DNA from 2 places in the Ensifer sp. YR511 genome. Region 1 is predicted to be linked to the other one. Evidence: riboswitches for the same ligand, from Rfam matches in the RefSeq annotation. Region 1 holds a riboswitch; the other holds the start of a gene.

What was found. A riboswitch is a leader RNA that binds a small molecule or an ion and turns the genes downstream of it on or off. The one in region 1 is predicted to bind thiamine pyrophosphate.
Region 2: it holds a riboswitch for thiamine pyrophosphate, as region 1 does, so the genes downstream of both, thiD (bifunctional hydroxymethylpyrimidine kinase/phosphomethylpyrimidine kinase) here and thiO (glycine oxidase ThiO) in region 1, are expected to answer to the same signal.

The regions. Positions count from the first base shown of each region.
Region 1 covers NZ_FNGR01000008.1:19,194-23,841, reverse strand. Annotated here, with positions in the region: gene BLU15_RS16110 (amidohydrolase family protein) at 1-555, shown strand, start outside; gene BLU15_RS16105 (thiamine phosphate synthase) at 590-1,195, opposite strand; gene BLU15_RS16100 (thiazole synthase) at 1,192-1,965, opposite strand; gene thiS (sulfur carrier protein ThiS) at 1,969-2,166, opposite strand; gene thiO (glycine oxidase ThiO) at 2,163-3,134, opposite strand; TPP riboswitch at 3,296-3,416, opposite strand; gene bioB (biotin synthase BioB) at 3,842-4,648, shown strand, end outside.
Region 2 covers NZ_FNGR01000011.1:3,951-8,598, reverse strand. Annotated here, with positions in the region: gene BLU15_RS19150 (hypothetical protein) at 1-748, shown strand, start outside; gene BLU15_RS19145 (glycosyltransferase family 4 protein) at 745-2,046, shown strand; gene thiD (bifunctional hydroxymethylpyrimidine kinase/phosphomethylpyrimidine kinase) at 2,114-2,944, opposite strand; TPP riboswitch at 3,062-3,165, opposite strand; partial or broken gene BLU15_RS38985 (IS3 family transposase) at 3,484-3,606, shown strand; gene BLU15_RS19135 (class I SAM-dependent methyltransferase) at 3,880-4,648, opposite strand, start outside.

The DNA.
Region 1 (4,648 bases):
AAGCTGCTCGACACCAACCGTTACAATGACTTGCGGATCAATCTGGCGCATTTCGGCGCTTTCGATGAAGTCATTCGCCCAGGCGCACCGACGGGGGTCATGGTGTCCTGCGCCCAGGACAAATTCTCCGGTCCGCCGACCTGGGAGGACATCATTGGCAAGACGATCGGCCACGGGCGCCGGCCGAACCTGTTTGCCGACCTGAGCTACCTGAGCGAGCTCGTCACCGACAACACGCCCGGGCTGCACGAAAAAATCCGCGCGCTGCTCGACAAGTGGCTGCGGGACTACGATCCCGATGCGCGCCATCTGATGTTCGGCACCGACTGGTCGATGATGGCGCTGGAGAAGGACTACAACGCCTACGTCCCGCGGATTGCCCAGCAACTGAAGGAGGCCAATGTCAGCGAGGAGGACCAGCAGAACATCTTCTGGAAGAACGCCTCCCGTTACCTCGGCCTCGACCGGCCGGGGCCGACCCGCCAGCGGCTCGCCACCTATTGTCGCAAGCGTGGCCTGGACGCCTCCTGGCTCTCGCAGCTGGAGATCGCCTGACCGCGGAGACTGCTACCCGCGGCCCGGCACGTGCCTATCGCCACGGTGCGGTTCTGGCGATCCATTCGCGCGTCCGGCCTTCCGGGTCGGCATTGCGGGTGATGTCGGTAACGACGGCGGCGATGTCGGCGCCGTGCTCGAAGACGCCGGCGATCCGCTCGACGTTGAGGCCGCCGATGGCGACCAGCGGCAGCAACCCGACACGGTTCCGCCAGGCGGCAAGGCGCGGCAGTCCCTGCGGCGCCCACTTCATAGCCTTGAGAATGGTCGGATAAACCGGTCCGAGCGCGACATAGTCGGGCTTGGCAGCAAGTGCTGTCTCCAGTTCCGTCTCGTCATGGGTGCTGAGTCCGAGCTTCAGGCCGGCGGCGCGGATTGCAGCAAGGTCGGCCTCCGCCAGGTCCTCCTGGCCGAGATGGACGAAGTCGCAGCCTTCCGCGATCGCCAGTTGCCAGTAGTCGTTGACGATGAGCTGGCAGCCCTGCTCGTCGCAAACGGCCTTGGCCGCGCGGATCTCGCGGCGGATCTCTGCTTCCGTACGATCCTTGACGCGTAGCTGCACCAGCTTGACGCCGAGCGGCACCAGCCGCTCGATCCAATCCGCGCTGTCGACGATGAGATAGAAGGGGTCAAGTTTCACGCAAACACCGCCTTTCCGATGACGGGGGTGGAAGGGACGGCAAAATCGCGCGGTTCGAGCATGCCCGCCTCGAAGGCCTGCCGGCCGGCATCGATCGCGCCCGCGAAGGCAGCGGCCATCAGTGCGGGCTTGGCGGCGCCGGCGACGGCGGTGTTGAGCAGGACGGCGTCGTAGCCGAACTCCATCACCGTCGTTGCGTGCGAGGGCCGGCCGATGCCGGCATCGACGATCAGCGGCACATCGGGAAAGTTGGCCCGCACTGCCCTGAGCGCCTGGATGTTCTGCGGCCCCATGGCGCTGCCGATCGGCGCGCACCAGGGCATCAGCACCTTGCAGCCGGCTTCCACGAGCCGTTCGGCAACCACGAGATCATCCGTGGTGTAGGGAAAGACTTCGAACCCTTCGGCCGAGAGGATGCGCGCCGCCTCGACCAGGCCGAAGACATCGGGCTGCAGCGTATCGTGGTGGCCGATCACTTCGAGTTTCAGCCAGTTGGTGCCGAAGACCTCGCGCGCCATCTTGGCCGTCAGCACCGCCTCTGACACCGAGTGGCAGCCGGCGGTGTTCGGCAGCACGTGCACGCCGAGCGCCCGGATCAGTTCGAAGAAGGCGCCGCCCTGGCGGCCTCCGGCGGTTTCGCGCCGGAGCGAGACCGTGACGATCTCAGTGCCTGACGATCGCACCGCATCTTCCAGAACGGCGGGGGAGGGGTAGCGGGCGGTGCCGAGCAGCAACCGTGAGCGCAGGTCCTGTCCATAAAGCGTCAGCATGTCTCAGCCTCCTTTCATCGGCGAGAGAATTTCGATCCGGTCCCGGTCGCTGAGCGCATGACCCGAACGGTCGGCCCGGTGCACCAGTTCGCCGTTGACGGCGGTGGCGAGCCAGTCGCCTTCGAAATCAAGGGCGGCCAGAAGCTCGGTGAGGGTGGTGACGGCGAGGTCGTGATCCTCGCCATTGACGGTCAGTCTCATGCGGCATCTCCCTTCAGGTCCTGCGCAAGCGCGAGGTCGGCTGCTTCCGCCGCCAGGGCCGGCGAAAGCAGGAAGCCATGGCGGTAAAGTCCGTTGATCGTGATGGTCTGCCCGGTGCGCAGGGCGCGCGGCAGGTTGTTGGCGAAGGCGGGGCGGACGCCGGCGCCGGTTTCGACGAGGCGCGCTTCGCCGAAGGCCGGATGCAGCGCATAGGCGGCGTTCAGCAGTTCCATGAGGGAGCGGGCGGTGATCGGTCCGCCGTCATCCGTCTCGATCATCGTCGCCCCGCACATGAAGAGGCCGCCGCCGCGCGGCACGATGTAGAGCGGGATGCGGGGATGAATGAGCCTGACCGGCCGCGACAGTTCCACGTCGCTTGTCTGCAGGTAGAGCATTTCACCGCGCACGCCCCGCAGGCCCCGCGTTTCGCCGATGCGTGCCGCGCCGGCGCAGTCGGCGACGAGATCGTGGTGGCCATCGTCGCTCGTCTCATCGAGGAAGGTGACGCCGTGATCGACAAGCTTCTGCCGCAACCGGCTCAGCGCCCGGCGCGGGTCGAGATGCGCCTCACCGGGAAAAAACAGCGCCTCGCGGAAACGTCCGGCAAGCGCCGGTTCCAGCCGTTCGATCGCGGCGGCGTCGAGCCATTCGAAGCCGGAGGTGCGTGAGGCAAAGCGCTTGAGTTCGCCCGCATCCCGTGGCGGGGCGACGACAAGCGTGCCGTTTCGGGAAACCTCGCCTGGCAGGGCGTCGTCCCACCAGTCAATGGCGCCGATGCCCTTCGTCAGCACCACCTCTTCGGCGCTTTCGCGTTCGCACCAGGGTGCCAGCATGCCGCCGGCAAACCAGGAGGCCGCGCCGGCAAAGCCTGGCTTTTGCTCGACAACCGTCACCGCGACACCGCGGGCGCTAAGTTCATGCGCCAGACAGAGCCCTGCGACGCCGGCACCTTTGACGAGGATCCGCATGGCTCAGTGTTCCCGCGAGGCGTGGGCGGGCCGTCGTGAGGGAAGCGGGATGGTGTTGGCGGTGTGCATGCCGAGGCTCCGATTGTGGAGACCCAGTTCACGAGCGAAGGAAGGGGAAGGACGCCTTGCCGTAGAATGGTCGCGTGAAGGCGACGTTTGCGGCAGCGATGTCTGCACCGTCCCTACGCCAGTATGAACTGGATCAGGTTCAACGGGTCACTGCGCCGCGCAAATCGCATAGCAGAATCTCAGCCCCTTAGCGGGACACCCCTGGTGAATGCTCCAAGCTGACCGTTCGGGGCGGTTTTTGTCAAGAGCCAGCATTCGTGTGCGATGTGATCTCATCTGCCGAAAAAATTATCTATAATTTTGCGACGAGAAAGCGGAAGCGTTGGCGGCGTGCTGAAGGGAGGAGTGTCAGGCGGGCAGAGCGGGTCGAAAAATACCGGAGAAGCCCGGGCTCGTCCTCGTTTCTCGGGTGCGTTACGCCCGATTTCGGAAATGGGAGCTGCGACCGATTGATTGGTAATTGGTGCCCCGTCTCGGCGGTTTCCAGATTCGTTCACGGTCAAAAATGCAACCATAAGGGTATGCGATAACAGAAACTCTCCATTTGGGTGCTTGCGAACTTTGCTGGTCGATAAAATTATAGATAATATCAGATTCTATCTATTTCGCATTTGCAATGACCTGGAGGACGAGCCGAAATGCTGGACGGAACCCTATCAACTGGCGCTAATTTTACCCCGGGCGACGCGGGCGAATCCCGCTGGACCCAAGCGGAAGCTGAAAAAATCTATAATATGCCGTTCAACGATTTGCTCTACCGCGCACACACGGTCCATCGTGCGCAGTTCGATCCCAACGCCATCCAGATGAGCCGGCTGCTCTCGATCAAGACCGGAGGCTGCGCCGAGGATTGCGGCTATTGCAGCCAGTCCGCCCACTATCCGACCGGGCTCAAGGCATCGAAGCTGATGGAGGTCGAGCGTGTGCTTGCCGAGGCGCGAAAGGCGCGCGACGGCGGTGCGACGCGCTATTGCATGGGGGCCGCCTGGCGCAGCCCGAAGGATCGCGACATGGAGGCGATCGTCGCCATGATCGGCGGTGTGCGGGCGCTTGGCATGGAAACCTGCATGACGCTCGGGATGCTGACGCCGGACCAGTCCGCACGGCTCGCCGAGGCCGGGCTCGACTACTACAACCACAATGTCGATACCTCCGAACGCTTCTACGGAGAGATTATCACCACCCGCAGCTTTGCCGACCGGCTGGAGACGCTCGCGAATGTCCGCGACGCCGGCATCAAGGTCTGCGCCGGTGGCATTCTCGGCATGGGCGAAACCGCCGACGATCGGATCTCCATGCTGGTGACGCTCGCCAATCTGCCGGTGCCGCCCGAAAGCGTGCCGATCAACATGCTGATCCCGATCCCGGGCTCGAAGCTGGCCGATGCAGCGCCCGTCGATCCGATCGATTTCGTCCGCACCATCGCACTTGCCCGCATCCTGATG
Region 2 (4,648 bases), on a different contig from region 1:
CGCACCGCTTTTGGGGCTGCTTGCGCTTGATCCGCAAACGCGCCAGGCCCCGATCGCGCTCGTGCTCCAGGCCGAGCGGTTCCGACGGCACGCGGTCCATATCCGTCAGCTCTCGGAATTCTATCGCCTACCGCTGCGGCTCATATCCGTCGAAGGCGCCGGCGATGCATGCGACCTGGCGCAAGCGGCTGCCGAAAGGGTAAACAGCGACGCGGTCGTTCTGCTTTCCTCGTCGCTGACGCCAGCCATTACCGGGTGGTATCAGGCACTCGTTTCCGCTTACGAGGCAAAGACGGGAAGCATCATTTCGCCGACCCTAGCCTATGAGGATCACTCGATCCGCTGGGCCGGCAGCACGTCGCTCGATCGCCCCGACCATCTTCAATCGAGCCGCTACGCCGGTTATCCGGTCGGTGCCGTCAATCGCCTGAAGCTGACCCGGGTCGCAACTGCATCGCTCGATTGCTGCATCCTGCCGCGCGAGGCGCTGATGGAGGATGCAGGCCCGTCGCCGACCTATCTCGGCGCAGCACTGAAGGGGCTCGATCTTGCCCTTCGCCTGAGCGGCAAGGGCTACGAGGCCTATTGGCTTCCGTCCCTGCAGATGGTCGGATCGGACGAGGTGCCCGGAGCGGGCTCCGCCGCCACCGCCCGGTTCGTGGAGCGTGTCGACCGGACGCTCTTCCGCGCCCGCTGGATGCCCGCCTCCGAAACCGCCCAAACATTCTTCGAGGAGACTGACGCATGAGCGAAAAACTCCGCGTACTTGTGGTTTCCCATGGCCACCCGACCCATTCGCTCGGAGGTGCGGAAATTGCTTCGCATGGTCTTCACAAGGCACTGAACGGCCTGTCGGGTGTGGAATCGATCTACCTCGCCCGTGTCGGCAATCCGGTTCCGCGCCATGGTGCCTCCGCACTGATGAGCCTGCGTCTCGCCATGGACGAAGTGCTCTACCACGCCGAAGACTTCGACCATTTCTTCCTCTCCAACGGCGATACGGACGCGATCCGCCGCGACCTTTTGCGCTTCGTCGGCGACATCAAGCCGGATGTCATTCACTTCCATCATATTCTCGGCTTCGGCCTGGAAGCGCTCTATGCCGTCCGTGATGCCCTGCCCAAGGCACGCATCGTCGTGACGTTCCATGAGTATCTGCCGATCTGCCACAATCACGGGCAAATGGTGAAACGCCCCTCGGGCCAGCTTTGCAACGGCGCCTCACCGATCAGTTGCCACACGTGCTTCCCCGAAATCCCGGTGTCGCGCTTCGTTCGCCGCGAACAGTTCGTGCGCGGCATGCTCAATCTCGCCGATGCCTTCATCGCGCCGAGCGCCTTTCTCGCCAACCGCTATGTCGAATGGGGGCTCGAAGCCGCAAAGATCTTCGTGATCGAGAACGGCATCGTCATGGGCGACAAGGCTCCGGCCCGCGAATTGCCGTCGCCAACGGCCCGGCGCAACCGTTTTGCCTATTTCGGACAGATGACGCCGTTCAAGGGCGTTCACGTGCTGATCGACGCGGTATCGCGCGTGCCCGATGACATCTGGGGCGATGAATCCTCGCTGATGATCTTCGGCGGCAACCTCGAGCGCCAACCGAAAGACTATCAGGAGAAGGTGGCGAAACTCATTGAGGACGCCGGTCGTCGTGTCCGCTTCTACGGCGCCTACCAGAACCAGGACATGCCAAGGCTGATGCGCTCGGTCGACTGGGTGGTGATGCCGTCGGTCTGGTGGGAAAATTCCCCTGTCGTTATCCAGGAAGCGCTGCATCATGGCCGGCCGATCCTCTGCTCCGACATCGGCGGCATGGCCGAAAAGGTTCGCGACCGCCTGGACGGCTATCACTTCCGCACCGGCAGCGCCCAGGATCTGGCCGACCGCCTGATCGACGTCCTCGGCGCGCCGCGGGCATGGGACAATCTGCGGGCAACGCTTAGGCGACCGACGAGCCATGTCGATTGCGCGCGCGAACATGTGGCGCTCTATCGCAAGATGCTCAAGGGCGAACAACCGGCCCTGCCGAGCGCGGCAGTGGCCTGAGATAGACCCGAAGCCCACACTGCTCAGCCAGATCGCGAAGCACGACCAAGAGCGCCCTGGGAGTCGGTTACGTTCGAAGGCGCGACGCCGACCCTTTGGCGTCGCCCCACCAATGATGAAAATGATGCACCGGCCCCCGCCCCTGTCCGATGGTCAGACGATCGGCCGCCACCAACGCGGCATGCAAGTAGGCCTTGGCTGCCACAACCGCATCGTCAATCGGCATACCCTTGGCAAGCCCCGAGGCGATTGCGGCCGATAGGGTGCACCCGGTGCCATGATCATTGCTGGTTTCGATCCGCGGCCGTGACAGGTTAAGGACACCCTCCCCGCTATAGAAAATATCGATCGCGTCCTTGCCCTTGGCATGGCCGCCCTTCATCAGCACTGAACGCGCACCGAGCTTCAGGAGCATCTCCGCCTGACGCGCGACCTCGCTTTCGGTTTCGGCAATTGCGCGTCCGGTCAACAGCGCCGCCTCGGGGAGGTTCGGCGTCAGCACAAGCGCCAGCGGCAACAACTCCTCCTTGAGCGTCGCGATCGCGTCCGGCTGCATCAGATGATCGCCGGAGGTTGCCACCATCACCGGGTCGATGACAGCCAGCTGGCCATAGCGTTTAAGACCGGCGGCAATCACCCCGATCGTCTCGCGCCGCGACACCATTCCGATTTTTACCGCACCGACGGCAAGATCGGAAAACACCGCGTCGATCTGAGCCGCAACGACGGTCGGGGAGATATCTGCAACCGCAGAAACCCCACGGGTATTCTGCGCCGTGACCGCCGTGATCACGCTGGCGCCATAAACGCCCAGCGCCGAGAACGTCTTCAGATCCGCCTGAATGCCCGCCCCGCCACCGGAATCCGAACCTGCGATGGTAACGGCGATCGCAGTCATCGGACCACCCGAATGAGGTTTGAGCCTTCTATAACTGATTCAAAAACAGACACGAGCAAAGCGACCTCCCGGAAATGGACGGAGATCCGATCGGTAAGCGCAAAGACGGCTGGTGAGCAGAAGGGCCCTTGCCGTTCCTACGCCGGTATGATCCGGATCAGGTTCAAGGGTCTGGCTCACCGCCATCTCAGCACCGTGACAGTGCGCCCCTCGGCAGGAAGAATGCTAGGGGCGGATGATTGGGGATGTCAATGGCCGGAAAGCTCGAATGCGTGGTTCGATGCAATTCGCGAGAAATCCACGCTTTCACAATGACAAAAAGGCCCCTATTGCCGTGAGAGCGCAAGGAGCCTTCTGTCTGAGCGTTCGACTTCACAGACGCGCCCACATTACTTTTTTCATCCGACAACGCAAGCGGCAAGCACACGCCTGCATCTCAGGAATCAGAGAATTCCGGGGTTCATGATGGCCGGATACCCCGTGCGCTGCACGGAAGTGCGACTCGGTCCTCGTCGTCGATCGTTTGGGGGTGTGGCATTGCCCGCGAAAGGATGGAGGATTGGCGAAGAAACTAAAATGAGGTTCGGCCATATGGTGCGATCGGCAACAAGGTGCCGATCTCGCTGGTGAATTCGGGTGGCGCAACCAGCCCGCGGCCCTGAGAGAAGCTGGAAAACTCTAGCCTCCGCTGGTCCAGCAACCTGGGGCAGTTCATGAAAACCCAAGACTTTCCGAAACACCGTAGGAAACTTGAGGCTCAGGTCAATGGCGACATCATCACGTTGTTTACGTTCCGGCGCCCGGGATGTCGCCTTGAAAAATGGTACCGAAAACCTGTTTCTAGGGGCGGATATCACGCTGGCGAACAACATCTCGCGGATCACCCTACAGAACGTAGCCGGTACCCAATGGCAGTGGCTATCCAGTCTCGCGAACTAAGCGGGCTTCTGGAACTTCACGAAGAAGACGTAAGAGGTCTCGGGGGTGTCGTTGATAGTCCCGGCGGCCATTTCGTCTGGAAGGAGATAGCCGACCTCAAGCGAGCGGCGAGCGTCCATCAAGCCCTTGGTCTCGATGACGTCGAGGCCGCAATCCCTGTGACGATCGAGCAATTCCTCGAAACGATACTCGTGAGCATGCTCGGCGTGGATAAACCCAGTGTCCCCCACGCCGAGGCGGGTAACTGTGCGGTTCGGCGTATCGAGTGCGAAGATGCCACCTGGCTTCAGGATGCGCTGGACACTCTTGAAGACGTTATCGCCGGCTTCGAGCGGGATGTGCTCGATTGTCTCGCCAGACCAGACGAAATCGAAACTCTCGTCCTCATACCGCTCAAGGTCGGCCATCGAATGATAGGCATACCGTACCGTTGTTCCGTGGTGCTCCGAGACGGTCGCCTTTTCCATCGCGGCCTTGAAGCGGATATCCGGTGGCAGATCGATGATCGTAATGTCTTCGGCTCCGCGGTACCCCATCGAGAGGAGGGCGCCTTGCTCGTCGCCTGAGGCGCCGCCGAGATCGAGAACCTTGGGGACCACCGGGAGGTGGTCTTTGATCATTCTCAAGCGCTCCTGGTGAAGCGGCTTGGGGAGGATGGAAAAAGACAGGCGGTTGTTGATGTCGGCGACAGCACGCATCCCATCTTTCCGGACGAGGCGGTGCAGGTAGTTTCGCTGGAACTCAGGAGAATTGACCAGGTTCGTC